2 regions of the Flavimobilis sp. BM9 genome follow, and region 1 is predicted to be linked to the other one. Evidence: riboswitches for the same ligand, from Rfam matches in the RefSeq annotation. Region 1 holds a riboswitch; the other holds the start of a gene.
The links. Region 1 has a riboswitch for thiamine pyrophosphate ahead of AC4F3Q_RS04520 (thiamine ABC transporter substrate-binding protein). Riboswitches for the same ligand answer to the same signal wherever they lie in the genome.

Region 1 (14,410 bases):
GTGCTGAGCGACGTGGCGCCCGCGGCGATGCGGTCGACGCCGTCGCGCAGGGTCGGGGTGCCGGAGCCGGGGTGGAGCTGCGCGTCGATCGCGGCGGCCCCCTCGGCGGCTGCCTCGAGACGCCCGACGAGGGCTGTGCCGTCGATCGCGGAGAGCTTCGTGAGAGCCGCCTTGTTCGCGGCGACGAGGCCCTGGACCTGCGGGTCGGTCGCACCCGGGTCGCTCGCCTCGAGGACCGCGGTGTTCTTCGTCAGGAGGGTCGCGACGTCGGTGAGCTGCTGGGGGAGGCTGCCGACCGTGCCGGCGGACGCGGCGAGGCCGCTCGCGAGGGTGTGTGCGCCGTCGGCCAGGCGAGCGGTGCCCGCCTGGAGGTCCTTGGTGCCCGTGGCGAGCGCGTCGGCGCCGTCGGCGGCGGACGCGGCGCCCGTCGCGAGATCCTGGGCGCCGCTGTGAGCGCTGCCGAGCCCGGTGGCGAGGGTGCTCGCGCCGGTCGCGAGCGCACCCGTCCCGTCGGCGAGCTTGCCGGCACCTGCGGAGAGCTTCCCTGCGCCGTCGGCGAGCGTGGTGCCGCCCTGGGCGAGGGTGGTGGTCCCGGCCGCGAGGTCGGTGGCACCGCTCGCGAGGGTGGCTGCGCCCGCGTCGACCTTCTGGGCGCCCGCGTCGAGCCGGGTCGCGCCCTGGTGCGCGGAGCCGACGCCGGTCGCGAGCGTGCGCAGACCGTTGGCGAGCGAGGCGGAGCCGTCAGCCGCGGACCCGGCTCCGGCGGCGAGGGTCGACGCGCCGTCCGCGAGCTTGCCGGACGCCTCGGTGAGCGTCATCGCGCCGTCGGCCGCGGTCGCGAACCCGTCGCGGGCGGACCCGAGGCCGACGAGGACCTTGTCGACGGCCTGCGCGCCGATCTCTTCGCGGACGGCGGACTCGACCTGGACCATCGCCGAGCGGCCGAGGGTCGTCGCGAGGAACGAGTTGGCGTCGTTGTAGGTGACGTCGATGCGCGCCTGGGCGGGGGCGTCCCCACCGGCGCTGACGATCGTCTCGGAGAAGTCGGCGGGGATCGTCACGGCGAAGTAGTAGTCGCCGTCGGCGACGCCCGCGAGGGCGTCGGCGCGTGACGTCCGGCGCCAGTCGAGGTCGCCCGACTCGACGAGCTTGTCGGCGACCTGGGTGCCGGCGTCGACCGCCTCGCCGTCGCGCTGAGCGGCGACGTCCTCGTTGACGAGGGCGACGGGCAGGTGGTCCATGTTGCCGGTCGGGTCCCAGAACGCCCAGAGGTACAGGGCGCCGTAGAGCAGGGGGATGAGGATGAGGGCGCCGACGGCGACCTTGGGGAGCGTGCCGCGGCGGAACCGGCGGAGCTCGCTCCCTGTCGTTGCTGCAGAGATCATGGGGGGTTCTTCCTGGGGCGAGGTTCAGGCGTCGAGCTGCGGGCCGGTGGTCAGGCGCACGACGTGGGGTGACTTCTGCCAGGTCATGGCCTGCACCTCCCCTGCGGACGCGACGGAGGCGATGACGGTGACGCCCGTGGCGGCGAGGCCGGTGAGGCTGTCCCAGACGAGCTGGCGGCGGGCGGCGTCGTGCACCTGGTCGAGGTCGTCGACGACGAGGAGGCGGGGCTTCGCGAGCATGGCGACGGTGATGCGCAGGAGCATCGCGTCGACCTCGTCGAGGTCCCAGACGACGGTGCCGAGGGCGGGCAGGGGGCGTTCGCCGAAGACGCCGGTCGCGGCGTCGCGGTAGGTCTGCGCGGTGATGCGGGGGGCGCGGCGGTACCAGGGGGTCAGCCAGGTGAGGCGCTCGCGGAGGGTGTCGGCGACGGTGACGGACTCGTCGAGCCGGTCGATCGCGTCGAAGCCGGCGACGGCGCTGAGCTGCTGGACGGCGCGGCGGCCGCGGGGGAGCTCGTGCCCGAGGACGGTGAGCTGGCGGGTGTCGCGGTCGGGGTTCATGCGGCCGGCGAGGGTGAGCAGGAGGCTCGAACGGCCGGACCCCTGGGGGCCCTGGAGGACGACGAGGTCGCCTTCGCGGACGTGGAGGGAGACGGGGCCGTAGACGGTTCCGCGGGCGGACGTGAGCGTGAGGTCCTTGGCCTGCACGACGGCGCGTCGTGGGGCGGGCTGCGTGAGCGGGGCAGGGAGGTCCTCGGCCTCGGTGCGGCTCGCGGGAGAGGTGGGGTTCATGGTCCTGTTCCTGGCGTTGCGGCAGCCTTTTGGTCTGACTGGTCAGTACAAAATTATGCCTGCGCGACGACGAGGTCAACACGGAGCGACCGGTGCGGTCAGGATCACAGCGGGCCGGCGGCCCCGATCAGTCCTTCCAGGCCCACGACAGCGCGGGCGACTGGCGGTGGGACCCGTGCTCGTGCCACATGTCCCGCGCGTCCGCGCGCTGCCGCGCTGAGCAGGTCCGCGCGTAGTACATGACGGACGGGCGGCCCGTGACGACCGACGCCATGCAGTCCGCCTGCAGCTCGCCCGGCTCCGCAGGGCCGCGCGCGTAGCGACGCTCCGTGCGCGCCGTCGAGGCCTCGTACGCACGCTCTCCGTCCACGAGCGGGCGCACCTGGACGACGTGCGCGCACTCGTGCAGCGCCGTGTGCTCGAGGATGTCGTCCGCGAGCCCGGAGCGCAGCCGGATCGACTGCGTCCAGCTCGCCTGCCCGTCCACCCACGACCACGAGGAGCGAGCCTTGCCGACGGTCGAGCCCGACCGCACGTCGGGCGAGTCCACGTAGATCGGCGTGAGCGGGCAGTGCGCCTGGACCGCGTCCCGCGCGCGGGCGACGTACGCGGCGTGCGCCACCGCGTCGGACTGGAAGATCGTCAGGTCAGGGCTCGTCCGCACCGTCCCGGCGCCCGCGGGCGCGAGCACGACGCGGTAGGTCGCGTTGCCCGCCCTGCTCGGCACCGGCAGCGCCACCGTCGTCGTCTCGGCCGTCGCCTCCGCGACGGTCACCCAACCGGCGCCGCCGCGGCGGTCGAGCCGCACCGTGGGGCCTGCCTCGCTCACCTCGACCGTCACGACGACGTCCTCGTCCGTCGCCGCGACGTCGGGATGGTCGACGTCCGTGATCGTCGCGTGGGCGCCCGTCGCGCCCGCCGCCTCGTCAGCGCCTGCGGCGACGGCGCGCACGAGGCCGTCACCCGTCATGGCCGGGAGCGACTGGCGGGGTGCCGCCGACGTGAGCACCCAGGACAGCGCGAGCGCGCTGGCGAGCGCCGTCACGGCGCGACGGGTGCCTCGTCGCACGGGTCGTCCTCCTCGGTCCCGGGAGCCGCCGTGCGGCAGCCCTCTCCATCGTGCACCGTCGCCATCCCTGAGACCAGGACTGGCGGTCCTGGCAGGGGCCTCATGGCGTGCGGGTGCGGCGTGACCGATGTGCGTCGTCGTGCAGTCCCGGTAGCGTGGTGACGGTGGCCGCCTGCCCCGGGCTGCCGCACCGACGAGCGACGAGGAGCACCGACGTGGCTGACGACAACGACGACGGCATGGTCGACAAGCTGATCCTGATCGGCACGTCCGCGCTGGCGGCATGGCTGGCGCAGAAGGTCCTCGGCGCCGTGTGGAAGAAGACCACGGGCCACGACGCACCCAAGGACCCTCTCGAGAACGACTCGACGATCGCGGGGATCGTCACGTTCGCCGCTGTCACCGGCGCGGTCGCAGCCCTCAGTCGCATCGCGGCGAACAAGGGTGCCCGCAAGGTGACGTCGAGGATCGCTGCGGGGCGCGCGTTCAAGGCGTCCCGCTGACAGCCCATGCCTGAGAACGCCCGGCCCCCTCGTCGCTGCTGCGACGAGGGGGCCGGGGCGTGTCTGAGGTCGCGTCAGGCGACCGCGACGCGGATCTCGTTGCGCCACGGGTCGGCGAACGTGAGCACCGCCCCGTCGTCCGCTGCGGCGATGCCCGCGTGTGCGAGGCGGTCGGTCAGTGCGCCGATCTCGTCGCGCGTCGGGACGACGATCGACACCTCGCCCAGGCCGAGGTTCACGGGGCGCGGGCCTGCGCCCATCGACGCCCACGTGTTCATCGCCATGTGGTGGTGGTAGCCGCCCGCGGACACGAAGAGCGCGGAGCCCATCTCGGTCGTCGCCTCGAAGCCGAGGGTGTCGACGTAGAAGCGGCGGGCCGTCGGGATGTCGCCGACCTGCAGGTGGACGTGGCCGAGCGTCGCGGCGGCGCCGTGGGGTGCGGCGAGGACGGCCTCGTCGAGGTGCTGCTCCATGAACGCGTTCGGGTCGAGGTGCAGGGTCGCCATCTCGACGTGGCCGTCGCGCCAGCGCCACTGGTCGCGCGGGCGGTCGACGTAGAGCTCGATGCCGTTGCCCTCGGGGTCGTCGAGGTAGAACGCCTCGGAGACGAGGTGGTCGCCCGCGCCCGTGTAGAGCTGCGGGGCGAGCTGGGCGACGCGGGCGAGGGTCGCGGCGAGGCCTGCGGCGTCGGCGAACAGGATCGCGGTGTGGAAGAGGCCGGCCTCGCCGGGGCGGCGCGGGGGCAGGTCGCGCGCCTCGCGCAGGACGACGAGCGGCGTCGTGCCGCGGCCGAGGGTGACGACGGCGGCGCGCGCGTCGGCGGCGTCGTTCGCCAGGACCTCGAGGGCGATGACGTTCGTGTAGAACGCGACCATGGCGTCGATGTCGCGGACGTACAGCGTGACCGCGTCCATGTGCGTCTCGGCTGCGAGGCGGTCGCCGGGCAGGAGGGCGGAGGGGGCGGCGGCGTGGGCGCTCGCGGCGTCGATCATGTCTCGGCTCATGAGTCGAGTCTCCCTCGGATAAGTTGAAGCGTCAACTAATCTCGGTGTGAGAGGGCGCACGCCATCCTCACCCTGCCGAGCGGTAGGCTGGTCGCGAACGACAGGGGAGCGCTGCCGCCCGAAGGGACGGCGAGCGCTGAGAGTGCGGACACCGCAGACCCTCGAACCTGATCCGGCTAGCACCGGTGTAGGGAGTCGGGATTCTCTCCACGTCGTGCGCCGCAGCACACGCGGGGCACGGCGCGGCACCCCTCCTTGACCTAGGAGGACACGCAGCACATGACCACCACGACCCGCCGCAGCAAGGCCGCCGCAGGGGCGCTCGCCGCGATCGCAGCCACGAGCCTGCTCGTCGCCTGCTCGGCCGAGCAGATCCCAGCCGCCACCACCACGACGACGCCCGCCGGCCCGCCCACCGGCAAGGTCACCCTCGTCACGCACGACTCGTTCGAGCTCACCGACGAGCAGAAGGCCGACCTCGAGGGGCTCGGCCTCGATGTCGAGGTCACCCAGCTCGGCGACGGCGGCACCCTCGTCAACCAGCTCATCCTCACCAAGGACGCCCCCCTCGGGGACGTCGCCTACGGGATCGACAACATCTTCGGCGCACGAGCCCTCGACGCCGGCGTCTTCGCCGAGCACGCATCCCCCGCCCTGCCCGACGCCGCGAAGGCGCTCCGGCTCGACGGCTCGGAAGCGCTCACCCCCGTCGACCAGGGCGACGTGTGCCTCAACGTCGACGACCGCTGGTTCGAGGCCCACCCCGACGTGCCCGTCCCCGCGACCCTCGACGACCTCGCCGACCCCGCGCTCAAGGACCTCGTCGTCCTCACCAACCCCGCGACGTCGACACCCGGCCTCGCTTTCCTCGCCGCGACCGTCGGCGCCTACGGCGAGGACGGCTACCTCGACTACTGGAAGAGCCTCAAGGACAACGGCGTCAAGATCTCCGACTCGTGGTCCGACGCCTACTACGTCGAGTTCTCCGGCGGCGGCGAGGACGGTCCCCGTCCCGTCGTCCTCTCGTACGGGTCCTCGCCCGCCTACACGCTCGACGGCGACGAGTCCACGACGTCGTCCCTCCCCGCGACGTGCTTCCGCCAGGTCGAGTACGCGGGCGTGATCGCCGGCTCCGACAACCCCGCAGCGGCGGGTGCGCTCGTCGACTACATGCTCTCCGCCGACTTCCAGGCCGCCCTCCCCGACACCGTGTACATGTACCCGGTCGACCCGGCCGTCGCCCTACCCGACGCCTTCGAGAAGTTCGGGCCGCTCGCCGAGAAGACGATCACGGTCGACCCTGCGACGCTCGCCACGAACCGCGACGCCTGGATCGAGTCGTGGACCGACACGATGCTCGGCTGAGACGACCACGACCGTGACGACGACCCTCGCGCCGGCACCGACCGGGACCCGCGCCCCTCACGGGGACGCGGCGCCCGGCGGTGCCCGGCGCAGGGCGACCGGGCGTGCGCTCTGGTTCGCCGCCGTCGCGGTCCCGGGACTGTTCCTCGCGGTCTTCTTCCTGTGGCCCGTCGCGACGATGATCCTCAAGGGCTTCGCCGCGCCCGACGCCGCTGCCCACCCCGCGTGGTCACCCGCCGCGTGGGACCTCGGCGGGTTCGGCGAGGTGCTCGGCCGCCCGCGCACGTGGCGCGTCGTCGGCCTGACCTTCCTGCAGGCCGGCCTCGGGACCGTGCTCTCCGTCCTGCTCGGCCTCCCCGGCGCGTACGTGCTGTACCGGCGGACGTTCCCCGGCCGTGCGTTCGTGCGTGCGGTCGTCACGGTGCCGTTCGTCCTGCCGACCGTCGTCGTCGGTGTCGCGTTCCGCAGCCTGTTCATGGACGCGGGCCCGCTCGGCGCGCTCGGCCTCGACCAGAGCCTCACCGCGATCGTCGTCGCGCTCGTCTTCTTCAACTACTCCGTCGTGGTCCGGACGGTCGGCGGGTTCTGGGCGCAGCTCGACGCCCGTCCCGAGCAGGCCGCGCGCGCCCTCGGCGCGAGCCCGCTGCGCGTCCTGCGGACGGTCACGCTCCCCGCGATCGCCCCCGCGATCGCGTCGGCGGCCGCCCTCGTCTTCTTCTTCTGCGCGACGGCGTTCGGCACCGTCCTCATCCTCGGCGGCAGCCGCTTCGGCACGATCGAGACGGAGATCTACGTCCGCACGACGCAGTTCCTCGACCTGCGCGCCGCCGCGGTCCTGTCGGTCCTGCAGCTCGTCGTCGTCGCGGCAGTCCTGTGGGTGTCGGGCCGGGCGTCGGCGAGGCGCGTGCGCGCGCTCGCGCTCCTCGGCGCGGCGCCCGGCGAGCGCCGGCTGCGCCTGCGCGGCCTCGGCGCGGGCGGGGCCACGAGCCTCGCCGTGACCGCCGTCGTCGTGCTCGGGCTGCTCGTGTGGCCCATGGCCAACCTGCTCGTCCGCTCCTTGCGCACCGCGGACGGCGCGTGGACCCTGCAGAACTACCGCAACCTCGCCCAGCCTGTCGCGGGCTCGTCCGTGACCGCGTGGCAGGCTGCGGGCACGTCCCTGCGCACGGCTGCGGTCGCCGCCGTGATCGCCGTGGTCGTGGGCGGGCTCGTCGCGCTCGTCGTGTCGCGACGCGCGCGCTCGCGGGCCGGGCGCCGCGGCCTCGCCCTGCTCGACGGCGTGTTCATGCTCCCGCTCGGGGTCTCCGCCGTGACGGTCGGCTTCGGGTTCCTCGTGACGCTCGACCGGCCGCTCGGCCTCGGCGTCGACCTGCGGGCGTCGGGACTGCTCGTGCCCGTCGCGCAGGCCGTCGTCGCGATCCCGATCGTGGTGCGGACCGTGCTGCCCGTGCTGCGCGCGCTCGACCCGCGCCTGCGCGAGGCGGCAGCCACGCTCGGCGCACGCCCGGGCCGCGTCCTCGCGACGGTCGACCTGCCGCTCGTCACGCGTCCGCTCGGCCTCGCCGTCGGCTTCGCGTTCGCGGTGTCCCTCGGGGAGTTCGGCGCGACGGCGTTCCTCGCGCGGCCCGACTCGGCGACGCTCCCGGTCGTGATCTTCCGCCTGATCGGGCGGCCGGGCGCGGAGAACTTCGGGACGGCGCTCGCCGCGGCGGTCGTGCTGGCCGTCGTGACGGCGACGGTCATGGTGGTGGCCGAGCAGATGCGCGGCGACAAGGCAGGAGAGCTCTGATGGTCGATGTGGTGGCGGCACGCAGCGCCGTGGCGGACGCGCGGGCGGAGGGTACGCCCGGCCTGCGGCTGCGCGACGTCGTCGTCGAGTACGAGGCCGCCTCGCGCCGCGACACCCCGGTGCGCGCGGTCGACGAGGTGTCGCTCGACCTGCCTCGCGGGCAGGTGCTCGCCCTGCTCGGACCGTCGGGCTGCGGCAAGTCCAGCCTGCTGCGCGCGATCGCCGGGCTCGAGCGCAGCACGGGTGAGATCTCGTGGGGTGGCCGGTCGCTCGCGGGCCTGCCCGTGCACGAGCGCGGCATCGGGCTCATGTTCCAGGACGGCCAGCTCTTCCCGCACCGCGACGTCGCGGGCAACGTGGCGTACGGGCTCGAGGGGCGCGCGCTGCGCGGCGGGCGCCGGGAGCGCGTCCCGGCGCCGCGGCGGCGGGCGCGCGTCGCGGAGCTGCTCGACGCCGTCGGGCTCGCAGGCTACGAGACCCGGCAGGTCTCGACTCTGTCGGGAGGGGAGCGGCAGCGTGTCGCGCTCGCCCGCTCGCTCGCGCCCGCGCCCGGGCTGCTGCTCCTCGACGAGCCGCTGTCCGCGCTCGACCGTGAGCTGCGCGAGCGGCTCGCGGTCGACCTGCGCGTCGCGCTCCTCGCGACCGGCACGACGGCTGTGTTCGTCACGCACGACCAGGACGAGGCGTTCACGGTCGCGGACCGGGTCGCCGTCATGTCGCGCGGCGCAGTCCTGCAGGAGGGGACGCCCGCCCACCTGTGGGCGGCGCCTGCCGACCGGACGGTCGCGTCGTTCCTCGGCTACGAGGTGTTCGTCACGGTGGACGGGGCGTCGCTCGCGGTACCGCCGGGGGGCTTCCGCCTGCTGGGCCTGGGCTCCGACGGCCTGGACGGGCCCGACGGCGCGGAGCGCGACGTGGCGCTCCTGCGCCGCGGGGTCGTGACGGGCGTCCCGTTCCGTCGCGGTGCGGCGTCGGCGCTCGTCGAGATCGACGGGCTCGGCACGGTCACGGTCCACGAGGCGGCGACGGGGGCCCGGGCGCTCGAGTCGCTCGACGTGGGTGATGTCGTGCAGCTACGCCTCACCCTGGGCAGTTGCGCGCCCTGCGCGTGAGACACGCGTGGGTCTCGCTGGCCGAGACGAGCGGGTGAATGCTCGCACCCCTGCGGGAGGCAGCGAACGGGCTGGGAGGCGCGGAATCTCGCGCAAACCCGGCTGAGGGCGCATCGCCGCTGGTCAGGGGTGACGCGCCGGGTGATCCACACGACCGCTCTTCCGGTTGCGGGACCCCTGGGTCGTTGGCACGCTTCGGTGTGCACGCCAAGCGTGCAGCGACGTCGCTCGCCTGGGCCCTGTGTCACCGGCCATGGCGCGACTAGCCAGAGATGCCGCCAGGCGTCGGGGTGAGGTGCGGGGGCACCACGTCCCAGACGCTGGTCCGCGCAGGTCCGTCACGGTCGCCGTGAGATCTTCGTGGCGCCCTGGTGCCGCCGGTTCGGGGGAAACGGTGGCGTGGGTGTGGTGCGCCGGGTCCTGGATCGGGGGATCGGACCCGGCGCTTTCTCGTCCCTGCGGGCTATCCTCACCGGGTTGCCTCGTCACCGTGCGCAGCCAGCGCCACGGCCCTCGGCTCGTACGTCCTGCTGAACCTGGAGCACGCCATGACCACGACCCGAGCCCGCCGCGCCGTGGGCGCCCTCGTGACCGCCGCCCTCACCCTTGTCGGGGCGGCCGTCGCCGCGCCGACCGCCGTCGCAGCGTCGAGCTCGTCGGACGCCGTGCTGCGCTGGGGCTTCCGCGAGAGCTTCCGCAGCTACGTCGGTAGCCCCGCGAACCCGCTGACCGCAGGCACGCGGATCGTCCCGAACAAGCCCGCGACGTTCGACCCGGCCGCGGCCGGCACGGACGAGCGCCGCCCGTACGCGTTCCCCGTCGCGTCGGCGACGGAGGGCGCGACGACGACGATCCGCACGAGCGGGTCCGTCACCTACAGCTTCCCCGCGCACGACTTCGTCATCACGCTCGGCGACATCAAGGTCGTCACGACGTCGAAGGCGACGTCGGTCGTCGCCGACCTCACCGTCGTCGTGCCGCAGGGCGCGACGCACTTCACCCCGGGCACCTTCGTGTCGAACGACGTCACGATCGGCACCGCACCGGCATCCGGCACGAAGGTCACGAGGTCGGGGGAGAAGGTCACCGTCGCTGCGACCGGGCTGACGCTCACCCCGAAGGGCGCGGACGCCCTGCGGGGCTTCCTGCCCGCGGGCTCGAGCCTCGACAACCTCACCGTGTCGCGGACGGTCACGAAGGCGCCCGCCAAGGTCAAGACCACGATCAAGAAGAAGAAGATCTCGACGCGGACCAAGGCGAAGGTGACCGTCAAGGTCACCGCCTCCCGCACGACGCCGAGCGGCAAGGTCACCGTGACCGCGACCAAGGGCAAGAAGAAGGTCGTGCGCACCGCCAGGCTCTCGAAGGGCAAGGCGACCGTCTCCCTGCCCCGCCTGGCGAAGGGCACGTGGATCGTCAAGGCGAAGTACGCCGGGTCCTCGACGGTGAAGTCCGCGACGTCCGGCAGGACGAAGCTCGTCGTCCGCTGACATGGTCCAGCCCGCGTAGCAGGCAGGCCTGGCGTGTCAGGGGCCCCCGCTAGCCTGCGAGCGCCACGGTGGCCCCACGAGGAGGAGCGAGCATGCAGCACGTCGAGGTCGGCCCGGACGGCGCCCGCACGGGCTACGTCGAGATCCCCGGTGACGGGGCCCCGCTCGTGCTCCTGCACGGTCTCGGGGCGGCGTCCGCGCCCTACTACGCCGCGACGGTCGCGAGCCCGGCGCTCGCCGGGCGGCACGCTTTCCTCATGGACCTGCTCGGCTTCGGCACGAGCGACCGGCCTCTCGCGTTCGGCTATACCCTCGCCGAGCAGGCAGACGCGGTCGCCCGCGCGCTCGACGCCCTGGGGCTCGCGGCCGTCGACCTCGTCGCGCACAGCATGAGCGGCGGGATCGCTGTCATCCTCGCCGACCGTAGGCCCGACCTCGTCGCGCGGCTCGTGCTCGTCGAGCCGTCGCTGCGGCCCACCCCTCGGCCCGGTGTGGACGGGCTCACCGAGGACGAGTTCGTCCGCACCGGCTTCACGCGGCGCCTCGAGGCTGCGGGCCCGCAGTGGGCCGCCACGATGCGGCTCGCCGACCCGGTCGCGCAGTACCGCGCCGAGCGGGCGCTCGGCGACATGCCCGTGCTCGACGACGTGCTCTACGGCCTGCCGATGCCGGTCCACGTGATCGAGGGCGGGCTCTCCGGCTGGCTCGCAGGCGACGAGGCGCTCGCCGGTGCGGGCATCGGCGTGACGGTCGTCCCGGAGACCACGCACGTCCTCATGCTCGAGGCGCCTGCGGCCTTCGCCGCCGCGGTCGCGGACGCCCTCCCGCTCCCGTGACCGCGGCGGCTGCGCTCAGCGCTGCTGGAGCGCGTCGAGCGCGACCGTCATCGCAGCCGCGACCCGGCCGTCGAGACGCGCGCCCGGGACGGTCGCGGTGTATCGGTCGCGCAGCGAGAACTGGCGCTCGACGGACAGGACAGGGCCCATGCTGTCGGCGAAGTCGAAGTGGAATGCGAACGGCAGGTCGACGAACCGGCGCAGGAGCGCGACGGTCTGGTTGCGCTCCTGACCGATCGCCGAGACGCCCGCCGCCTCGAGGTGCCACGTCGAGCGCAGCAGCGACTTGCCGAAGTCCTTGCGGAACATGCCGATCGGCGTGCCCGCGGCGTCCATGACGTCGTAGGTCGCCGCGAGGTCCATGACCTGCCGCGCCTTGAACGAGAAGACCGGCGTCGTGCGCGAGTCGTCCGTGAAGAACGTGACCTGCTCCTTGAACGCCATGCGCTTCTGCTGTGCGACGGCGAGCAGCTCGCCCTGCGTGCCGTCCGGGAGGACCGCGTGCACCGCGTAGCGGTTCACCATCATCGTGATGCGCTGCAGCACCATGAACTTGTCGATGCCGTAGAGCGAGGCCATGTGTTCTCCTGACGTGGATGTGCGGCCAACCTGGCCAGGGACGATCATGACGGGTCGCGGGCCGCGGCGCGAGCGCCGTGGAGGATGATAGGTGGGCCCGCCCAAGCACGAGGAGGCTGCGTGCGCAGCATCGCCCGGATCCTGGCCGCCACCCGCGTCCTGTGGCCGTACTACACCGGCATCGTCGTCTGCTCGTTGCTGACGACCGCGACAGCGCTCGTGGTCCCGTTCATCCTCAAGGAAGCGACCGACACGGTCGTGGGCGTCGCGACCGGAGGACCGGCCGACGGCGTCGTCCGCACGGTCGTGTGGCTCGCCGTCGCCCTCCTTGTCGCAGACCTGCTCAGCTCGACCGTGCAGAACGTCGGCGGCTACCTCGGTGACGTCATGGCGGCGCGCATGCGCCGCATGCTCTCGACGCGCTACTACGCGAAGCTCCTCGGCCTGCCGCAGCGGTACTTCGACAACCAGGTGACCGGCGCGATCATCAGCCGCCTGACCAGGTCGATCACCGAGGTCACGGGCTTCCTCAACAACTTCGCGAACAACTTCTTCCCGATGCTGCTCACGGTCGCGGCCGTGCTCGTGATCAGCGCAGGCTACTCGTGGCCGCTCGCGCTCCTGATCGCGATCGTCTTCCCCGTGTACGTGGGGCTCACTGCGCTCACGAGCAAGAAGTGGCAGAAGCTCGAGGCGGAGAAGAACGAGCAGGTCGACCTCGCGGGCGGGCGCTTCGCAGAGGTCGTGGGGCAGATCGGCGTCGTCAAGAGCTTCGTCGCGGAGCGTCGCGAGCTGCGGCTGTTCGACGGCCGCTTCGCACGGACGGTCGTGACGACGCGTGAGCAGTCCCGCCACTGGCACACGATGGACGCGGTCCGCCGGGCGTTCCTCAACGTCGTCTTCTTCGGGATCTACGTCATCCTGTTCGTCGGCACGGCGCAGGGCCGCTTCACGGTCGGCGACATGGTGCTGCTCATCCAGCTCGTCGCGATGGCGAAGGCGCCGGTGACGATGATGAGCTACCTCGTCGACACGACGCAGCGCGCGATCGCGGGCAGCAAGGACTACTTCGAGGTCATGGCGGAGCCTGCCGACCGTGACGAGCCGCTCCTGCTGACGGCGGACGCCCTCGGCGAGGGACGCGACGACGACGCCGTGAGCACCGTCGTCGTACCGGTCTCCGCGGCCGAGGTGACCGACGACGGCCCGGTCGTCGAGATCGCAGACGTCTCGTTCTCGTACGAGGAGGGCGCCACGGTCCTCTCGGACGTGTCCTTCACGATGCGTCGCGGCGAGCGCGTCGCGCTCGTGAGCGAGAGCGGCGGCGGAAAGACGACGCTCGTGAGCCTCCTGCTCGGCTTCTACCGCCCGACTGGGGGCACGATCCGCGTAGCAGGGTGCGACGTGGCGGAGCAGCCGCTCACCGAGCTGCGGCGCCGGGTCGCCGTCGTGTTCCAGGACGCCGCCCTGTTCTCGGGGACGGTCCGGGAGAACATCGCGTACGGGCGCGAGGGCGCGACGGACGAGGAGATCGTCGACGCCGCGACTCGCGCGAACGCGCACGCGTTCGTGTCGGCCTTCGCCGACGGCTACGACTCGACGATCGGTGAGCGCGGGCTCAAGCTCTCCGGCGGTCAGAAGCAGCGCATCGCGGTGGCTCGCGCGATGCTCAAGGACGCACCGATCCTCGTCCTCGACGAGGCGACGTCCGCGCTCGACACCAAGTCGGAGCGGGCCGTGCAGGCGGGGCTCGACGAGCTCATGGAGAACCGGACGACGTTGATCATCGCCCACCGCCTGTCCACGATCTCGTCGGTCGACACGATCGTGACGTTGCGCGACGGCCGCGTCGACGAGATCGGCAGCCCGGACGAGCTCGCGACGAGCGGCGGCATCTATGCGGAGCTGCTGAGCCTGCAGGCGTCGGCGTCGCGCAAGGACCGCAAGCGCCTGCGGGACCTCGGCTTCCGCGCCTGACCTGTCACGCGCCCCGGCTGGGGTACGAGACCTGGATCGAGCGGATCTGCGCGTCGGGCAGCACGACCGTGCGCCAGACGTCGTCCTTCTCCTCGAAGACGGTCGCCCCAGGCTTGCGCCGGCGTAGCGGCGGGCCGATCGCTAGGTCCCTCGGTCCGCTCTCGGGTGTCGAGTCGAAGCCGACGAGCTCGCCCTTCCAGACGGTGCCGTCGAGCAGCTCGACGATGACGAACGGGGCGCCCGCGCCCTTCGGGTGCAGGTCGATGAACACCTGGTCCCACACACGCCCACCGTTCATGGGGGCGCGGCCCGGCCAGCGGAGAGCCGCGACGAGGTAGGCGATCGCGCACGCGAGGGCGGACGTCGCGAGCGCGGCGCCGACGTAGGGTACGGCCGCCACGGGCGAGTCGAAGTGGTTGTCGCCGCCGCGCTCGGCTGACCGGTAGAGCGGGAGCCACGCCGCGGGCAGGAGCATGAGGGCAGCTGCTCCGGTCGCGAGGAGCGAGGAC
Region 2 (14,410 bases), on a different contig from region 1:
GCGGAGCGAGCCGGAGCGCGTCCGGCGCGACAGGGTTGACGATGAAGCCCGCCTCGAGCGCGGCCGCAGCGACCTGCGCGGCGACCGGCTCGGCCAGCTGGACGGCGAGCAGGAGGCCCGCCCCGCGGACGGACACGACGAGCGGGTTCCCGCACGCCTCGATCTCGTCGCGCAAGAAGGCCCCCACCGCGCGGACGTGCTCGAGCACGTCGTCTCGCTCGATGACACCGATCGTCGCGAGCGCCGCCGCGGCGGCGACCGGGTTCCCGCCGAACGTCGTGCCGTGCTGACCACGACCGACGAGGGTCGCAGCCCGGTCGTCGAAGGCGACGATCGCGCCGACCGGGAAACCTCCCCCGAGACCCTTCGCGAGCGTCACGATGTCCGGCACGACGCCGTCGCCGATCGTCGGGTCCTGGAACGCGAACCAGCTGCCGGTACGGCCCATGCCGGTCTGCACCTCGTCGAGCACGAGGAGCGCGCCGTGCGCGGCCGTGAGCTCGCGAGCACGAGCGAGGTACCCCACCGGGTGCGACCTGACGCCCGCCTCCCCCTGCAACGGCTCGACGACGAGCGCTGCGACGTCGTCTCCGTCCGTCGCGAACGCGGCCTCGAGCGCGGCGAGGTCGCCGAACGGGAGGAACTCGACGCCGCCCGGGAGCGGCTCGAACGGCTCGCGGTACTGCGCCTTCGACGTGATCGACAACGCGCCCATGGTCCGACCGTGGAACGCGCCCTCGAGCGCGAGCACGCGACGGCGCGGCGAGCCGTCCGCACGCAGGTTGCGGCGCGTCATCTTGAGCGCGCCCTCGTTCGCCTCAGCACCCGAGTTCGAGAAGAACACGCGCGAGCCCTCGGGCGCGCCCGCGAGCTCGAGCAGGCGCTCCGCGAGCGCGATCTGCGTCGGGGTGCCGAAGAAGTTCGAGACGTGCCCGAGGGTGCCGAGCTGCGCGCTGATCGCGGCGGTGAGCGTCGGGTGCGCGTGGCCGAGCGCGTTGACCGCGATCCCGGCGAGCAGGTCGAGGTACCGCTTGCCGTCGGCGTCCCACACATACGCACCCTCGCCGCGCACGAGCACACGCTGCGGAGGGCCGAACGTGTCCATGACGGCGCCGCGGTAGCGCTCGGTCCACGCCGCCGAGCTGTTCGGGGCGAGCGTCGCGTCGCCCGTGGGCTGGAGGCCGCTCACCGTGCCACCTCCTCGTCGCGCGGACCGCCCGGGTGGACGAGCGTGCCGTTGCCCTGGTCCGTGAACACCTCGAGCAGCACCGAGTGCGCGACCCGGCCGTCGATCACCGTCGCGCGCGAGACGCCGCCGCGCACCGCGCGCAGGCAGGCCTCCATCTTGGGGACCATCCCCGACTCGAGCGACGGCAGGAGCGCCTCGAGCTCGGACTCCGAGATGGTCGACACGAGCGAGGACCGGTCCGGCCACGACGTGTAGAGCCCCTCGACGTCCGTGAGCACGATGAGCTTGCGCGCGCCGAGCGCGATCGCGAGCGCCGCCGCCGCCGTGTCGGCGTTGACGTTGAGGACCTGCGTCGCGTCGTCGAGGTCTGGCGCGACGGTCGACACGACCGGGATCCTCCCCGCGTCGAGGAGGTCCTGGACGGCAGACGGGTCCACCGAGACGACGTCGCCGACCATCCCGACGTCGACAGGCTCGCCGTCGACCGTCGCCGTCCGGCGACGTGCCTGGAAGAGGCCGCCGTCCTCGCCCGAGAGACCGACCGCGACCGGGCCGTGCGCGTTGATGAGGCCCACGAGCTCCCTCGAGACCTGGCCGGTGAGCACCATCCGCACGACGTCCATCGCCTCGGGCGTCGTCACGCGCAGCCCACCGCGGAACTCCGACTCGATGCCGAGACGCTCGAGCATCGAGGAGATCTGCGGACCGCCGCCGTGCACGACCACGGGACGCAGCCCGACCTGCCGCAGGAAGACCATGTCCTGGGCGAAGGCCGCCTTGAGCTCGTCGTCGACCATGGCGTTGCCGCCGTACTTGACGACGACGAGCGCGCCCTCGAGGTCGCGCAGCCACGGGAGCGCCTCGACGAGCACCTCGGCGCGCTGGTGCGGCGTGAGGTCGATCGGTGCGGTGGTCATGTCTTCCGTCTCTCGTGTCGTGTCCGGGCCGGCTCCTCAGGAGGAGTAGGCGCTGTTCTCGTGGACGTAGTCGTGCGTGAGGTCGTTCGTCCAGACCGTCGCCTCGGCGTCGCCCGCGTGGAGGTCGATCTCGACGTGCACCTCGCGCTGCGACGCGAGGTCGACGAGCTCGCGGCCCTCCCCCACACCGCCGGCACGGCAGACCTGGACGCCATTGATGCTCACGTCGAGCGCGAGCGCGTCGTACGGAGCGACCTCGGGCGGGACGGTGCCGACCGCCGACAGGACCCGGCCCCAGTTGGGATCGTTGCCGAAGACCGCGGCCTTGAAGAGGTTGGAGCGCGTGACGGCGCGGGCGACCGCGACCGCGGCCGTCTCGTCGGAGGCGCCGACGACGCGCACCGCGATGTCGTGGCTCGCGCCCTCGGCGTCCGCGACGAGCTGCCGAGCGAGCGACGCGCACACCTCGGTGAGGACTGCGGCGAGCGCGTCCTTGTCCGCGCGCACGCCCGAGGCGCCCGAGGAGAGCAGCACGACCGAGTCGTTCGTCGACATGCAGCCGTCCGAGTCCACGCGGTCGAACGTGCGGCCGGTCGCGGCACGCAGCGCCGCGTCGGCGTCCTCGGCGGTCACGACCGCGTCGGTCGTCAGGACGCACAGCATCGTCGCGAGGCCGGGAGCGAGCATGCCCGCGCCCTTCGCCATGCCGCCGACCACCCAGCCCTCGCCCTCCACGACGGCGGTCTTCGGCACGGTGTCGGTCGTCATGATCGCGGTCGCTGCGGACTCGCCGCCTGCCGCGTCGAGCGCGGCCACGGCCGACTCGACGCCCGGCAGCAGCTTGTCCATCGGCAGGCGCACGCCGATGAGCCCGGTCGAGCACACGACGACGTCGCCCGCCGAGACGCCGAGGGCGTCACCTGTGCGCTCGGCGGTGACGTGCGTGTCGAGGAAGCCCTCGGGCCCGGTGCACGCGTTGGCGCCGCCCGAGTTGAGGACGACGGCGTGCGCGACGCCGTCGGCCAGGGCCTGACGCGACCAGACGACGGGAGCCGCGACGACACGGTTCGACGTGAAGACGCCGGCCGCGACGTGCTCGGGCCCGTCGTTGACGACGAGAGCGACGTCAGGCTTGCCGGTGGACTTCAGCCCCGCCGCGACGCCTGCCGCCCGGAACCCCTGTGCTGCGGTGACGCTCACGGCGCAACCCCTTCGACGGTCAGGCCCGTGGTCTCGGGGAGGCCGAGGGCGATGTTCATGGACTGCACGGCGGCACCCGCCGTGCCCTTGACGAGGTTGTCGATCGCGGTGACGGTGACGACGCGACCGGCACGGCGGTCGACCGCGACCTGGACGAGGGCGGTGTTGGCTCCGAGCGTCATCGCGGTCGTCGGCCAGACGCCCTCGGGGAGCAGGTGGACGAAGGGCTCGTCCGCGTACGCGTCGTGCCACGCGGCGCGGATCGCGGCGTCCGACGTCGACGGGTCGACGAGTCGTGCAGTCGCGGTCGCGAGGATGCCGCGGGACATCGGCACGAGCGTGGGCGTGAAGGAGAGGGTGACGTCCGGCGCGCCGGCCGCGCGCAGGTTCTGCGCGATCTCGGGGATGTGGCGGTGCGTCCCTCCGACGGCGTACGCCTGGGCGGAGCCGAGCGCCTCGGACGCGAGCAGGTGGCTCTTGAGGCTCTTGCCCGCGCCGGAGTAGCCGTTCGCGAGGACGGCGACGATGTCGGTCGGCGAGACGAGCCCTGCCGCGACGCCGGGCTGGAGACCGAGGGTCACCGCGGTGACGTTGCAGCCGGGGACGGCGATGCGGCGCGCACCGGCAAGGTTGTCGCGCTGCCGGGTGCCGGGGCCGGTGATGAGCTCGGGCATGCCGTACGGCCACGTGCCGGCGTGCGCGGAGCCGTAGTACGCCTCCCAGTCCGTGCCGCTCGCGAGCCGGTGGTCAGCGCCGAGGTCGAGGACGAGGACGTCGTCGGGGAGCTGTGCGGCGATCTCGCCGGAGGCGCCGTGCGGCAGGGCGAGGACGACCACGTCGTGCCCGGCGAGCGTCGCGGGCATCGTGGGCTCGAGCACGCGGGCGGCGAGGGAGCGGAGGTGCGGCTGGTGCTGGCCGAGCGTCTGGCCCGCGTTGGAGTGCGCGGTCACCGCTCCGATCTCGACGTCCGGGTGCGCGGCGAGGAGCCTGAGGATCTCGCCGCCGGCGTACCCGCTGGCTCCGGCGACCGCTGCTGAGAAGGTCATGCGCATAAACATACACCGTATTGCATAACTCTCCACTCCCCTCGCGGAGCGTGTCCCACCATCCTGCCCCAGCGCGCCCCCTCACCCCAGGGACGCGAGCACGACGCGCCGAGCCGCATCACGGCCGAGCGCCCCGACCTCCACACGGGCGACGACCCGGCCCGGCCGCGACGACAGCACCACCACGTGGTCCGCGAGCGCGACCGCCTCGTCGACGTCGTGCGTCACGAGCACGACCGCCGCACCGTCACCCAGCACACCCTGCGCCCGGTGCGCCGCGAGCCACCCGTTCATGTCGCGCCGGGTCAACGGGTCGAGCGCCCCGAACGGCTCGTCCAGGAGCAGCACACGACGGCCGGCGAGCACCGTGCGCGCCAGCGCCGCACGCTGGCGCATCCCGCCCGACAGCTCGTGCGGCCACGACTGCTCGAACCCCGCGAGGCCGAAGCGGTCGAGAAGGCCCCGAGCCGCCGCAGCCGCGTCCCGGCGCGACGCCCCACCGACCTGCGCCCCGAGCGCGACGTTCCCGAGGGTGCGCCGCCACGGGAGCAACGAGTCCCCCTGCGGCATCCATGCGACGTCGGGCCGCCCGTCCTCCGCCAGCGGAACCTCGACCTCGCCGCCCACCACCACGGTCCCCGCGACCGGTAGACCGCCCAGCACGCGCAGCAGGGTCGACTTGCCGCACCCGGACGGGCCCACGACCGCCGTGAGCCCGCCCGGCACGACGCGGAGCGACACAGCGTCGAGGACCGTCCGGCCGCCGATCGACACCGTCAGCCCCGCGACCACGACGCCGCTCCCCAGCGCACCCGGCAGAGCGACGGCCTCCACGTCCGGCCGGACGTCAGCCGACGAGGTCATCGGTCCACAGCTCCTCCGCCGTCAGCCCCCGCTCGACGAGCCCCTCCTCCTCGAGGAACGCCAGGAACTCCCGCCACACCTCCGGGTCCTGCCAGCCCCACGGCTTCCCCGGCGCCGCGATCTCCCCCGCCAGGTAGTCCGCGCTGCGGGACACCAGCTCGCGGTCGAGCTCCGGCACGGCCTCCAGCAGCGCGTCAGCGGCCGCCTGCGGGTCGGCGACCGCGTCGTCGTAACCCCGCCCGATCGCCGCGACGAGCCGGTCGACGACTCCCGGCCGCTCGGCCAGCACCTTCTCGGACGTCGCGAGCAACGGCGTGTACCAGTCCGGGATGCAGTCCGTGTGCTCGGCGAACGGGATCGACGTGACGTCGAGACCGTCGACGTCACGCAGCCGGATCGTGTCCCAGCCCTCGAACACCCACGCGGTGTCGAACTGCTCCTGCGTCAGCCCGACGCGGAAGTCGTCGCTCACGAGCGGGGCCAGCTCGACCGCGTCCGGGTCGCCGCCGTCGCACGCGACGAGCCGGCGCACGAGCGCCTCCTCGAGCGCGCTCCCGTAGCTGCCGTACGTCCGCCCCGCCAGGTCACGGGGACGCTCGATCCCCGCGCTCCGCAAGGAGATGAGGCTCGAGGTGTTGCGGCGCAGCACCGCGGCGACCGAGACGACGTCAGCCCCCTTGGCCCGCGCCGGGACGAGCGACTCGGCGACCGAGTACGCCACGTCGGCCTTCCCCGCCGCGACCAGGCTCAACCCCGACGCCTCCCCCGGCTCGACGATCGTCACGTCAAGACCCGCCTGCGTGAAGTAGCCGCGCTCCTGCGCGACGTACAGGCCGAGGTGGTTCGTGTTGGGCGTCCAGTCGAGGACGACGGTCACGGGCGTCAGGTCAGCATCGGCGGCACCGCTCTCGGGCGTCGTCGTGCAGCCTGCGGACAGGATCATCAGTGCCGCAGCGATCGCGGCGGTGGTACGAGCTCTCATGCTGGTCTCCTCAGGAGCAGGTGGTTTCCGGACTCGCGCCGCTGCCACGGCAGCGCGGCGCGCGACGCCACGTCGACGATCACGAACAGCAGCGCAGTGAGCAGCGCCACGAGGGCGACGGCCACGAAGATGCGATCGACGTCGTAGCCCTTGCGTGCCCGCTGGATGAGCACGCCGAGACCGCTCGTCCCCGCGAGGTACTCGGAGACGACGGCAGCGCCGACCGCATACGTGGCCGCGAGGCGCAGCCCCGAGAGCGCGCCAGGAAGAGCGGCGGGCGCGCGGACGAGGAGCAGCACCTGGCGGCGCGTCCCACCGAGGCCGCGCAGGACGTCACCGAGCTCCCCTTCGGCGTCGCGCATCGCCCCCGCAGCGGCCACGAGCACCGGGAAGAACACGGTGAGCGCGACGAGCACGACCTTGGGTGCGAGCCCCACGCCGCCCCACAGCACCATGAGCGGCGCGAGGACGACCGTCGGCACGGTCTGCGTGAGTGTCAGCAGCGGCAGGAGCGCACGATCCAGCCATGGCGACGCGGCCGTCGCGAGCGCGAGCGTCCCTCCCGCGAGCACCCCGAGCACGAGCCCCAGGAGCGCCTCCGTCATCGTCGTCGCGACGTGCGCGCCGAGCACCGGCGCGAGCTCTGCCCCGGCCGTGACGACCTGGCTCGGGGCAGGCAGGACGAACGCGGGGACGTTCGCGACGTAGACCGCCAGCTCCCACACGACGACGAGCCCGACCGCGAGCACCGCGGGCGGCCAGACGCGCGACACGACGTCCGCGCCCGCCGGACGGGATGCGATGCTCACGCCCGGAACTTCGCGACGAGGTCCTCGATCGTCGGGCCTGCGTCGTCCGCGCCCTGCCCGACCTTGATGTGGCTCGTCACCCCGCGAGCGCCGGCCGCGAGCGTCGCCTCGTGGACGCGGCGCAAGAGCGCCCAGACGTCGTCCGGGCTCCCCTGCACGGTCGTGCCCATCGCACCGACCTCGTGGACGAGACCGGACTGCTGGATGACCGCGATGGCAGGGTCGATGTGGGCGTAGGGCTGGTCGGCCGTCCCGGCGGGACGCGGCGAGACCTGGATGTGTGCGAGCACTTCTTCGCTCCTCGAGCTCGAGGGCGCCGCCACGGCGGGCGCGCACGGCACGACCGCCGCGCGCCGACAGGGCGCGCCGCTGCGCACGTCGATCGTGACGCGCGCAGCGGGACGGTTCGAGCAATGAGGGTGCCGACGGCACCGACGCTTCCCTCCGCTGGCATTACCCAGTTCAGGTTCGCGGGTCGGCGACTCGGTGGTTTCCCATCCGCCCTCTCAGCTTGGTGCACCAAGCTCCCCGGCGTTTCCCGGTCAACGTATCGGCCGTGCCCGCGCGCTGCACGCGTCGTCTCGCGATCCGGGACCGTCGCGTCGACCCGAGCGGCCGACGGGTGGTTGGCTGGGGTGATGAGAGCGATCGAAGCCGTGCACGCAGGTGGTCCCGAGGTCCTCACGCTCGTCGGCCGCCCCGCCCCGACCGCAGGTCGTGACCAGGTCGTCGTCGATGTCGCCTACGCGGGCGTGAACTTCATCGACACGTACCGCCGCTCGGGCGTCTACCCCGTCCCGTTCCCGCACGTCCCGGGGAGCGAGGGTGCGGGCGTCGTCAGCGCCGTCGGGCCCGACGTCACGGACGTCGCGCCAGGCGACCGCGTCGCCTGGGTCGACGGGCCCGGCTCGTACGCGGAACAGGTCGTCGTCGCGGCGGACCGCACGGTCCCCGTGCCCGACGGCGTCGACCTCGCGACCGCGGCAGCGCTCATGCTGCAAGGGCTCACCGCGCACTACCTCGCCGACTCGAGCCACCCCGTCGGGCCGGGCGAGGACGTGCTCGTGCACGCGGGCGCAGGCGGCGTCGGCCTCCTCCTGACGCAGCTCGCGGTCGCGCGTGGCGCCCGCGTCGTCACGACCGTGTCGACGGACCTGAAGGCCGAGCTCTCGCGCGAGGCAGGGGCGACCGCGGTCGTGCGCTACGACCAGCTCGACGACCTCACGACACAGCTCCCGGCCGCCGTCCGCGCCGTCGCACCGGACGGCGTGCACGCCGTCTACGACGGCGTGGGACGCACGACGTTCGACGCCTCGCTCGCTTCCCTGCGCCCTCGCGGCATCCTCGTGCTGTTCGGTGGCGCCTCCGGCCAGGTACCCCCGTTCGACCTGCAGCGGCTCAACTCGGGCGGCTCGCTGTTCGTCACCAGGCCCACGCTCGGCGACCACGTTGCGACACGACCCGAGCTGCTGCGTCGCGCCGACGAGCTGTTCCACGCCGTCCGGCTCGGGGCCCTCAAGGTCCGTGTCGGTGGGACGTACGCGCTCGCCGACGCGGGCGAGGCGCACCGGGCGCTCGAGGCGCGCGAGACGACCGGCAAGGTGATCCTCGAGGTCGCGGGCGAGCACACCGGGGGGACGCTGTGACCGAACGGTCTGACGGGTTCGCCGAGCTTGTCACCGCCGTCCGCACGTTCTCCGAGGAGCGCGGCTGGACACCCGTGCAGACACCGAAGAACCTCGCGATGGCACTCACCGGCGAGGCGGGCGAGCTCGCAGCCGAGCTGCAGTGGCTCGGGTCCGACGAGAGCCTCGACGCCGTGCGGACGGACCCGGAGCTGCGCGAACGTCTCGCGATGGAGATGGCCGACGTGACGATCTACCTCGCGCGCCTCGCCGACGTCACCGGCATCGACGTGCTCGACGCCGCCCGACGCAAGCTCGCCGTCAACCACGGCCGGTTCCCCGTCGGCTCACCTCCGTCGCGCACGCACCGTGGGTAAGGCCTGGGCGCCACCCTCGCCGCGCCTGGGCGCTCTCACCGTGGGCAGCAGGCGACGAGGTGCGCATGCTCGAGGCATGACCACGATCACCCCGAACATCTGGTACGCGGGCGATGCCGAGGAGGCAGCCGCCGCCTACACCGCGTCCTTCCCCGACAGCCACGTCGTGGCGACCACCCGGTACCCCACCACCGGGCTCCCCGACTTCCAGGCAGGCATGGCCGGCAAGGTCCTCACGATCGACGTCGTCGTCGGTGGCCTCCCGCTGACCCTCGTCAACGCCGACGCGTCCTTCCGTCCCAACCCGTCGATCTCGTTCATGGTCAACCACGACCCCTCCCGCGACCCGGACGCGCGCGATCACCTCGACGCGCTCTGGGACCGGCTCGCTGACGGAGGTCGTGTCCTGATGGAGCTCGGCGAGTACCCGCACAGCGCCCGCTACGGCTGGGTCGAGGACCGGTTCGGCGTGTCCTGGCAGCTCATCCTCACGAACCCCGAGGGCGAGCCACGTCCGTTCGTCCTCCCGTCGTTCCTGTTCGGCGGCGCCGCTCAGAACCGCGCCGCCGAGGCGAGCGCGTACTACCGGGACGTCCTGCCTGGCTCGCGCCCAGGGACGACGGTGACATACCCCCAACCCCACGGCCCCGCCGCGGCGGGCTCCGTCATGTTCAGCGACCTCGTGCTGGCAGGGACGTGGGTCGTCATGATGGACGCCGCCGCGACGCAGGACCACACGTTCAGCGAGGGCGTCTCGCTCGCGGTGACCGCTGCCGACCAGGACGAGATCGACCGGCTCTGGGCGGCCCTGTCGAGCGACCCCGCGGCCGAGCAGTGCGGATGGTGCAAGGACAAGTTCGGAGTCTCGTGGCAGGTCGTCCCCGAGAACATGGGAGAGCTCATGTCCCACCCGGGCGCGTACGAGCGGCTCATGGCGATGGGGAAGATCGTCATCGCCGACCTGTGAGGATCAGTTCCGGACCTCGAGCCCGCCCATGATCGCGATGACGTTCACGACGAGCCGGGGCGCGTCCGGTGCGACCGGGCGGACCGTCTTGTCCTCCCAGCCGCCGAGGAGAGGCAGGCCGCGCACGGTGACGCTCCACGTCGGCGGGACCTTGATCTCGACCCCGCCCCAGAGGGTGAACACGGAGACCTCGGCAGGCTCGACGACGCCCGCGCCGCGCAGGTCGACCTCGATCCCGCCCATGACGGCGGTGAACACGCCGGAGCGGAACGCGGGCGAGGCGGTACGCGGGTTCGAGGCACCCATGATGACCAGGGAGGACAGCACGTCCGGGTCACCCTGGGGCCCACGCACCCCGCGCGTGATGAGTGCCAGGCCAGCGACCAGCAGGATCAGCGGGACGACGAGCTCCCACAACGACATGCGCGGGTAACCGAGCCGGTTGGACTGCAGGATCACTCCGACGAGGACGAGCACCGCGGGTCCGTGCCACGCACGCGGCGCCGTCACGAGCCCGAAGACGCCGACCAGGACGATCACCGTCGGCCACCACGTCCGCACGAGGTGGCCGAGGCTCACGTCCACGACGCCGGCGCGCGCGAGCAGAGCGAAAGCGGCAGCCGCGACGAGCAGGACACCGAGGGCACGTTGAGCAGAAGGTCTCACGGCTCGACCCTACCGAAGCAGGGCCGAGCCGTGGTGGACGTCGCGGCTCAGCGGAGCTGGGCGCCCAGGCGCTTGCCCGCGAGCTTGACGACCCGGCCGCGAACCTCAGCGGTCTGCTCCGCCGTCAGCGTGCGGTCCGCGCCACGCAGGCGCACGGCGACGGCGACGGACTTCTTGCCCTCGCCCACCTGCGGGCCCGTGAACACGTCGAACACCCGCACCTCCTCGGCAAGCTCACCAGCGGCCTGCGCGACGACGGCACGCACGGCACCGGCGGTCACGTCCTGGTCGACGACGAACGCGAAGTCCTCCTTCGCGAGCGGGAACGTCGAGACCGGCACAGCCTGGACCGGCTCGGTCGAGGCCGCCGCCACGATCGCGTCGAGGTCGACCTCGAACGCGGCAGCGCGACGCGGCAGGTCGAGCCGCTCGAGGACCTGCGGGTGCAGCTCACCAGCCCAGCCGACGACCTGGCCCGACGCCAGCTCGAACCGCGCGCAGCGGCCCGGGTGCCACGGCATGCGCGACGTGTCGTTCGTCGTCGTGAGCTCGATACCGACCGTCCGCGCGACGAGACGGACCGCCTCGACAGCGTCCTCCCAGCCTGCGGCACGTCCAGGACCCCACCAGCCCGCACGCTCGCGCGCTCCGGCGAGGACGCCCGCCGCGTGGCGCGGCTGGTCCGGGACCGCAGCGCCGAGCGCCTCGAGCTCCTCGTCCGACGGGCGGCGAGCGCCAGGCAGCTGGGGCGCGACCGGCGCGCCCGGACGGGGCTGCGTGACGAGACCGATCTCGTAGACCGCCAGGTCGGTCATGCCGCGCCCGACGTTGCGTCGCGCAGTACCGAGCAACGTCGTCAGGAGGTTCGTGCGCAGCTCAGGAGCCTCGTCCGAGAGCGGGTTCGCGAGCCGGACGGCGCGGCGTCGCGCGTCGTCCGCGGCGAGGCCGAGCTCGTCGTGCTGGACCGAGCCGACGAACGGGTAGGACAACGTCTCCACGAAGCCCGCCTCCGCGAGCGCACGGGCGACCGAGCGGCGCGAGCGCTGCGCGGCCGTGAGCCCGGTGCCGGCGGGAGCAGCGGGGACGACCGACGGGATCTTGTCGTATCCGTCGATGCGCGCGACCTCCTCGACGAGGTGCTCAGGCGCCTCGATGTCAGGTCGCCACGTCGGCGGCGTCACCGCGACGGTGTCCCCGTCGCCGTCAGCGAGCTCGCAACCGATCATCGTGAGGATCTCGGCGATGCGCTCGCGACCGTGGTCGACCCCGGTCAGGCGCAACGGCTCGGACCACGGGAACGTGATCGCAGGCGTCGCCGGGACCGCGTCGAGGTCGGAGACGGCCGGGTCAGCCGTGCCGCCGCCGTGCTCGACCAGCAGGTCGACGACGCGCTGCGCTGCCACCCCGGGCAGGCGCGGGTCGACGCCGCGCTCGAACCTCTTCGCAGCCTCCGACGGGATCTTGTGGCGTCGTGACGACCGCGCGACCGTCACGGCGTCGAAGTGCGCAGCCTCGACCAGGACGTCCGTCGTCGACTCCGACACCTCGGACACCTGACCGCCCATGACGCCTGCGAGCCCCTGGATCCGGGAGCCACGCACGCCGTCGGGCGAGTCGGTGATGAGCAGGTCGCCCGGGTCGAGCGTCCGCTCGACGTCGTCGAGCGTCGTGAAGTGCTCCCCCGCGGCAGCACGGCGGACCACGATCGGGGCGGCCACCTTCGCGAAGTCGTACGCGTGCAGCGGCTGGCCGAGGTCGAGCATGACGTAGTTCGTGACGTCGACCGCGAGCGAGATCGGCCGCATGCCCGCCTGCGTGAGGCGCTTCTTCATCCACTCGGGCGTCGGGGCGGCCGGGTCGATCCCCCGGACGATGCGCGTCACGAAGCGGTCGCAGCCGACGACGCCGTGGACAGGCGCGACGTCGTCGACCTCGACGGCGAACCCGTCAGCCGTCGCGGCGGGCGTCTCACGCACGCCAGGGTCGGTGAACGTCGCGCCGGTCGAGTGCGAGTACTCGCGCGCGACGCCGCGCATCGAGAAGCAGTAGCCGCGATCGGGCGTCACGTTGATCTCGAGCACGGACTCGCCGAGCCCGAGGAGCTGGACCGCGTCCGTGCCGTTCGGCTGGCCAGTGAACCCGAGCCGGTCGAGCACGATGATGCCGTCGTGGTCGTCCCCGAGACCGAGCTCGCGCTGCGAGCAGATCATGCCGTCGGACACGTGGCCGTACGTCTTGCGCGAGGCGATCGGGAACGGGCCGGGCAGGACGGCGCCCGGGAGGGCGGCGACGATGCGGTCGCCTGCCTCGAAGTTGTGCGCGCCGCAGATGATCCCGCGCGGGACCGTCGGCTGGCCGTCGTCGTCGAGCACGTTGTGCTCGCCCACGTCGACCTGGCACCAGTTGATCGTCTTGCCGTTCTTCTGCTCCTCCTTGACGAGGGAGACGACCGTGCCGACGACGAGCGGGCCGGTGACGGCAGGACCGTGCACCGCCTCCTCCTCGAGCCCGACCCGGACGAGGTCGGCGGCGAGCTGCTCCGCGGTCAGGCCAGCCGGGACCTCGACGTGCTCCGCGAGCCAGTCCAGTGCGATGTTCGGCATCAGAACCCCATTCCGAACTGCGTCGAGAAGCGGACGTCGCCCTCGATGATGTCGTGCATGTCAGTGATCCCGTGGCGGAGCATCAGGGTGCGCTCGAGGCCCATGCCGAACGCGAAGCCCGTGTACTCGTCCGGGTCGATCCCTGCGGCGCGCAGGACGTTGGGGTTGACCATGCCGCAGCCACCCCACTCGATCCAGCCCGCGCCGCCCTTCTTCTGCGGGAACCACAGGTCCATCTCCGCGGACGGCTCGGTGAACGGGAAGAAGCTCGGGCGCAGGCGCGTGCGCGCCTCGGGACCGAACATCGCGCGGGCGAACTGGTCGAGCGTGCCCTTGAGGTGAGCCATCGTCAGGCCCTTGTCGACGGCGAGGCCCTCGACCTGGTGGAAGACGGGAGTGTGCGTCGCGTCGAGCTCGTCCGTGCGGAACACCTTGCCGGGGCACGCGATGTAGATCGGGACGTCACGCGAGAGCATCGTGCGCGACTGCACGGGCGACGTGTGCGTGCGCATGACGAGGCCCGAGCCCGCGCCGTCGGCCTCAGGTCCCTCGACGAAGAACGTGTCCTGCATCTGGCGCGCCGGGTGGTCAGGGCCGAAGTTGAGCGCGTCGAAGTTGAACCACTCCGCCTCGACCTCAGGCCCCTCGGCGATCTCCCAGCCCATGGCCACGAAGAAGTCCGCGACCTGCTCCGAGATCAGCTCGAGCGGGTGACGGGCACCGGAAGCGACACGGTCCGTCGGGAGCGTCACGTCGACAGCCTCGGTGACGAGGACCTGCGCGGCGCGCTCGGCCTCGAGCTCCTCCTGGCGCGTGGCGAGCGCCTTGGCGAGGCGGCCGCGAGCCGGGCCGAGAAGCTTGCCGGCGGTCGCCTTCTCGGCGGGCTCGAGCTGGCCGATCTCACGGTTGGCGAGCGCGAGGGGGCTGCGGTCCCCGGCGTGGGCGATCCGCACCTCCTTGAGCGCCTCGAGGTCAGCAGCCGACGCGACGGCGGCGAGAGCCTCCGTCAGCGCCGCGTCGATGCCGGCGGCGTCGAGCGGGGACAGGGGCGTTTCTGGCGTGGACATCCGTGCCTTCCGGAACCGGAGCGAGTGGGATCGTCGATCATTCTACGAGGCCCGGAACCCGGATCCGCGCCCCGTCCGCACCCCCGCGCGGCCCGGCG

Region 2: linked by a shared signal. The riboswitch ahead of AC4F3Q_RS03965 (thiamine-binding protein) and the one ahead of AC4F3Q_RS04520 (thiamine ABC transporter substrate-binding protein) in region 1 are both predicted to bind thiamine pyrophosphate.

The regions. Positions count from the first base shown of each region.
Region 1 is NZ_JBZEMO010000002.1:88,651-103,060, reverse strand. Features, by position in the region: gene AC4F3Q_RS04545 (YhgE/Pip family protein) at 1-1,385, opposite strand, end outside; gene AC4F3Q_RS04540 (ATP-binding cassette domain-containing protein) at 1,410-2,177, opposite strand; gene AC4F3Q_RS04535 (hypothetical protein) at 2,305-3,246, opposite strand; gene AC4F3Q_RS04530 (DUF4235 domain-containing protein) at 3,462-3,749, shown strand; gene AC4F3Q_RS04525 (VOC family protein) at 3,824-4,753, opposite strand; TPP riboswitch at 4,846-4,964, shown strand; gene AC4F3Q_RS04520 (thiamine ABC transporter substrate-binding protein) at 5,033-6,118, shown strand; gene AC4F3Q_RS04515 (ABC transporter permease) at 6,132-7,907, shown strand; gene AC4F3Q_RS04510 (ABC transporter ATP-binding protein) at 7,907-9,019, shown strand; gene AC4F3Q_RS04505 (HtaA domain-containing protein) at 9,568-10,509, shown strand; gene AC4F3Q_RS04500 (alpha/beta fold hydrolase) at 10,602-11,345, shown strand; gene AC4F3Q_RS04495 (LURP-one-related family protein) at 11,361-11,924, opposite strand; gene AC4F3Q_RS04490 (ABC transporter ATP-binding protein) at 12,045-13,901, shown strand; gene AC4F3Q_RS04485 (DUF6338 family protein) at 13,906-14,410, opposite strand, start outside.
Region 2 is NZ_JBZEMO010000001.1:871,590-885,999, reverse strand. Features, by position in the region: gene AC4F3Q_RS04000 (acetylornithine transaminase) at 1-1,189, opposite strand, end outside; gene argB (acetylglutamate kinase) at 1,186-2,106, opposite strand; gene argJ (bifunctional glutamate N-acetyltransferase/amino-acid acetyltransferase ArgJ) at 2,143-3,306, opposite strand; gene argC (N-acetyl-gamma-glutamyl-phosphate reductase) at 3,303-4,358, opposite strand; gene AC4F3Q_RS03980 (ABC transporter ATP-binding protein) at 4,434-5,216, opposite strand; gene AC4F3Q_RS03975 (ABC transporter substrate-binding protein) at 5,200-6,198, opposite strand; gene AC4F3Q_RS03970 (ABC transporter permease) at 6,195-7,007, opposite strand; gene AC4F3Q_RS03965 (thiamine-binding protein) at 7,004-7,297, opposite strand; TPP riboswitch at 7,430-7,547, opposite strand; gene AC4F3Q_RS03960 (quinone oxidoreductase family protein) at 7,646-8,653, shown strand; gene AC4F3Q_RS03955 (nucleotide pyrophosphohydrolase) at 8,650-9,009, shown strand; gene AC4F3Q_RS03950 (VOC family protein) at 9,086-9,976, shown strand; gene AC4F3Q_RS03945 (LiaF transmembrane domain-containing protein) at 9,980-10,642, opposite strand; gene pheT (phenylalanine--tRNA ligase subunit beta) at 10,690-13,245, opposite strand; gene pheS (phenylalanine--tRNA ligase subunit alpha) at 13,245-14,312, opposite strand.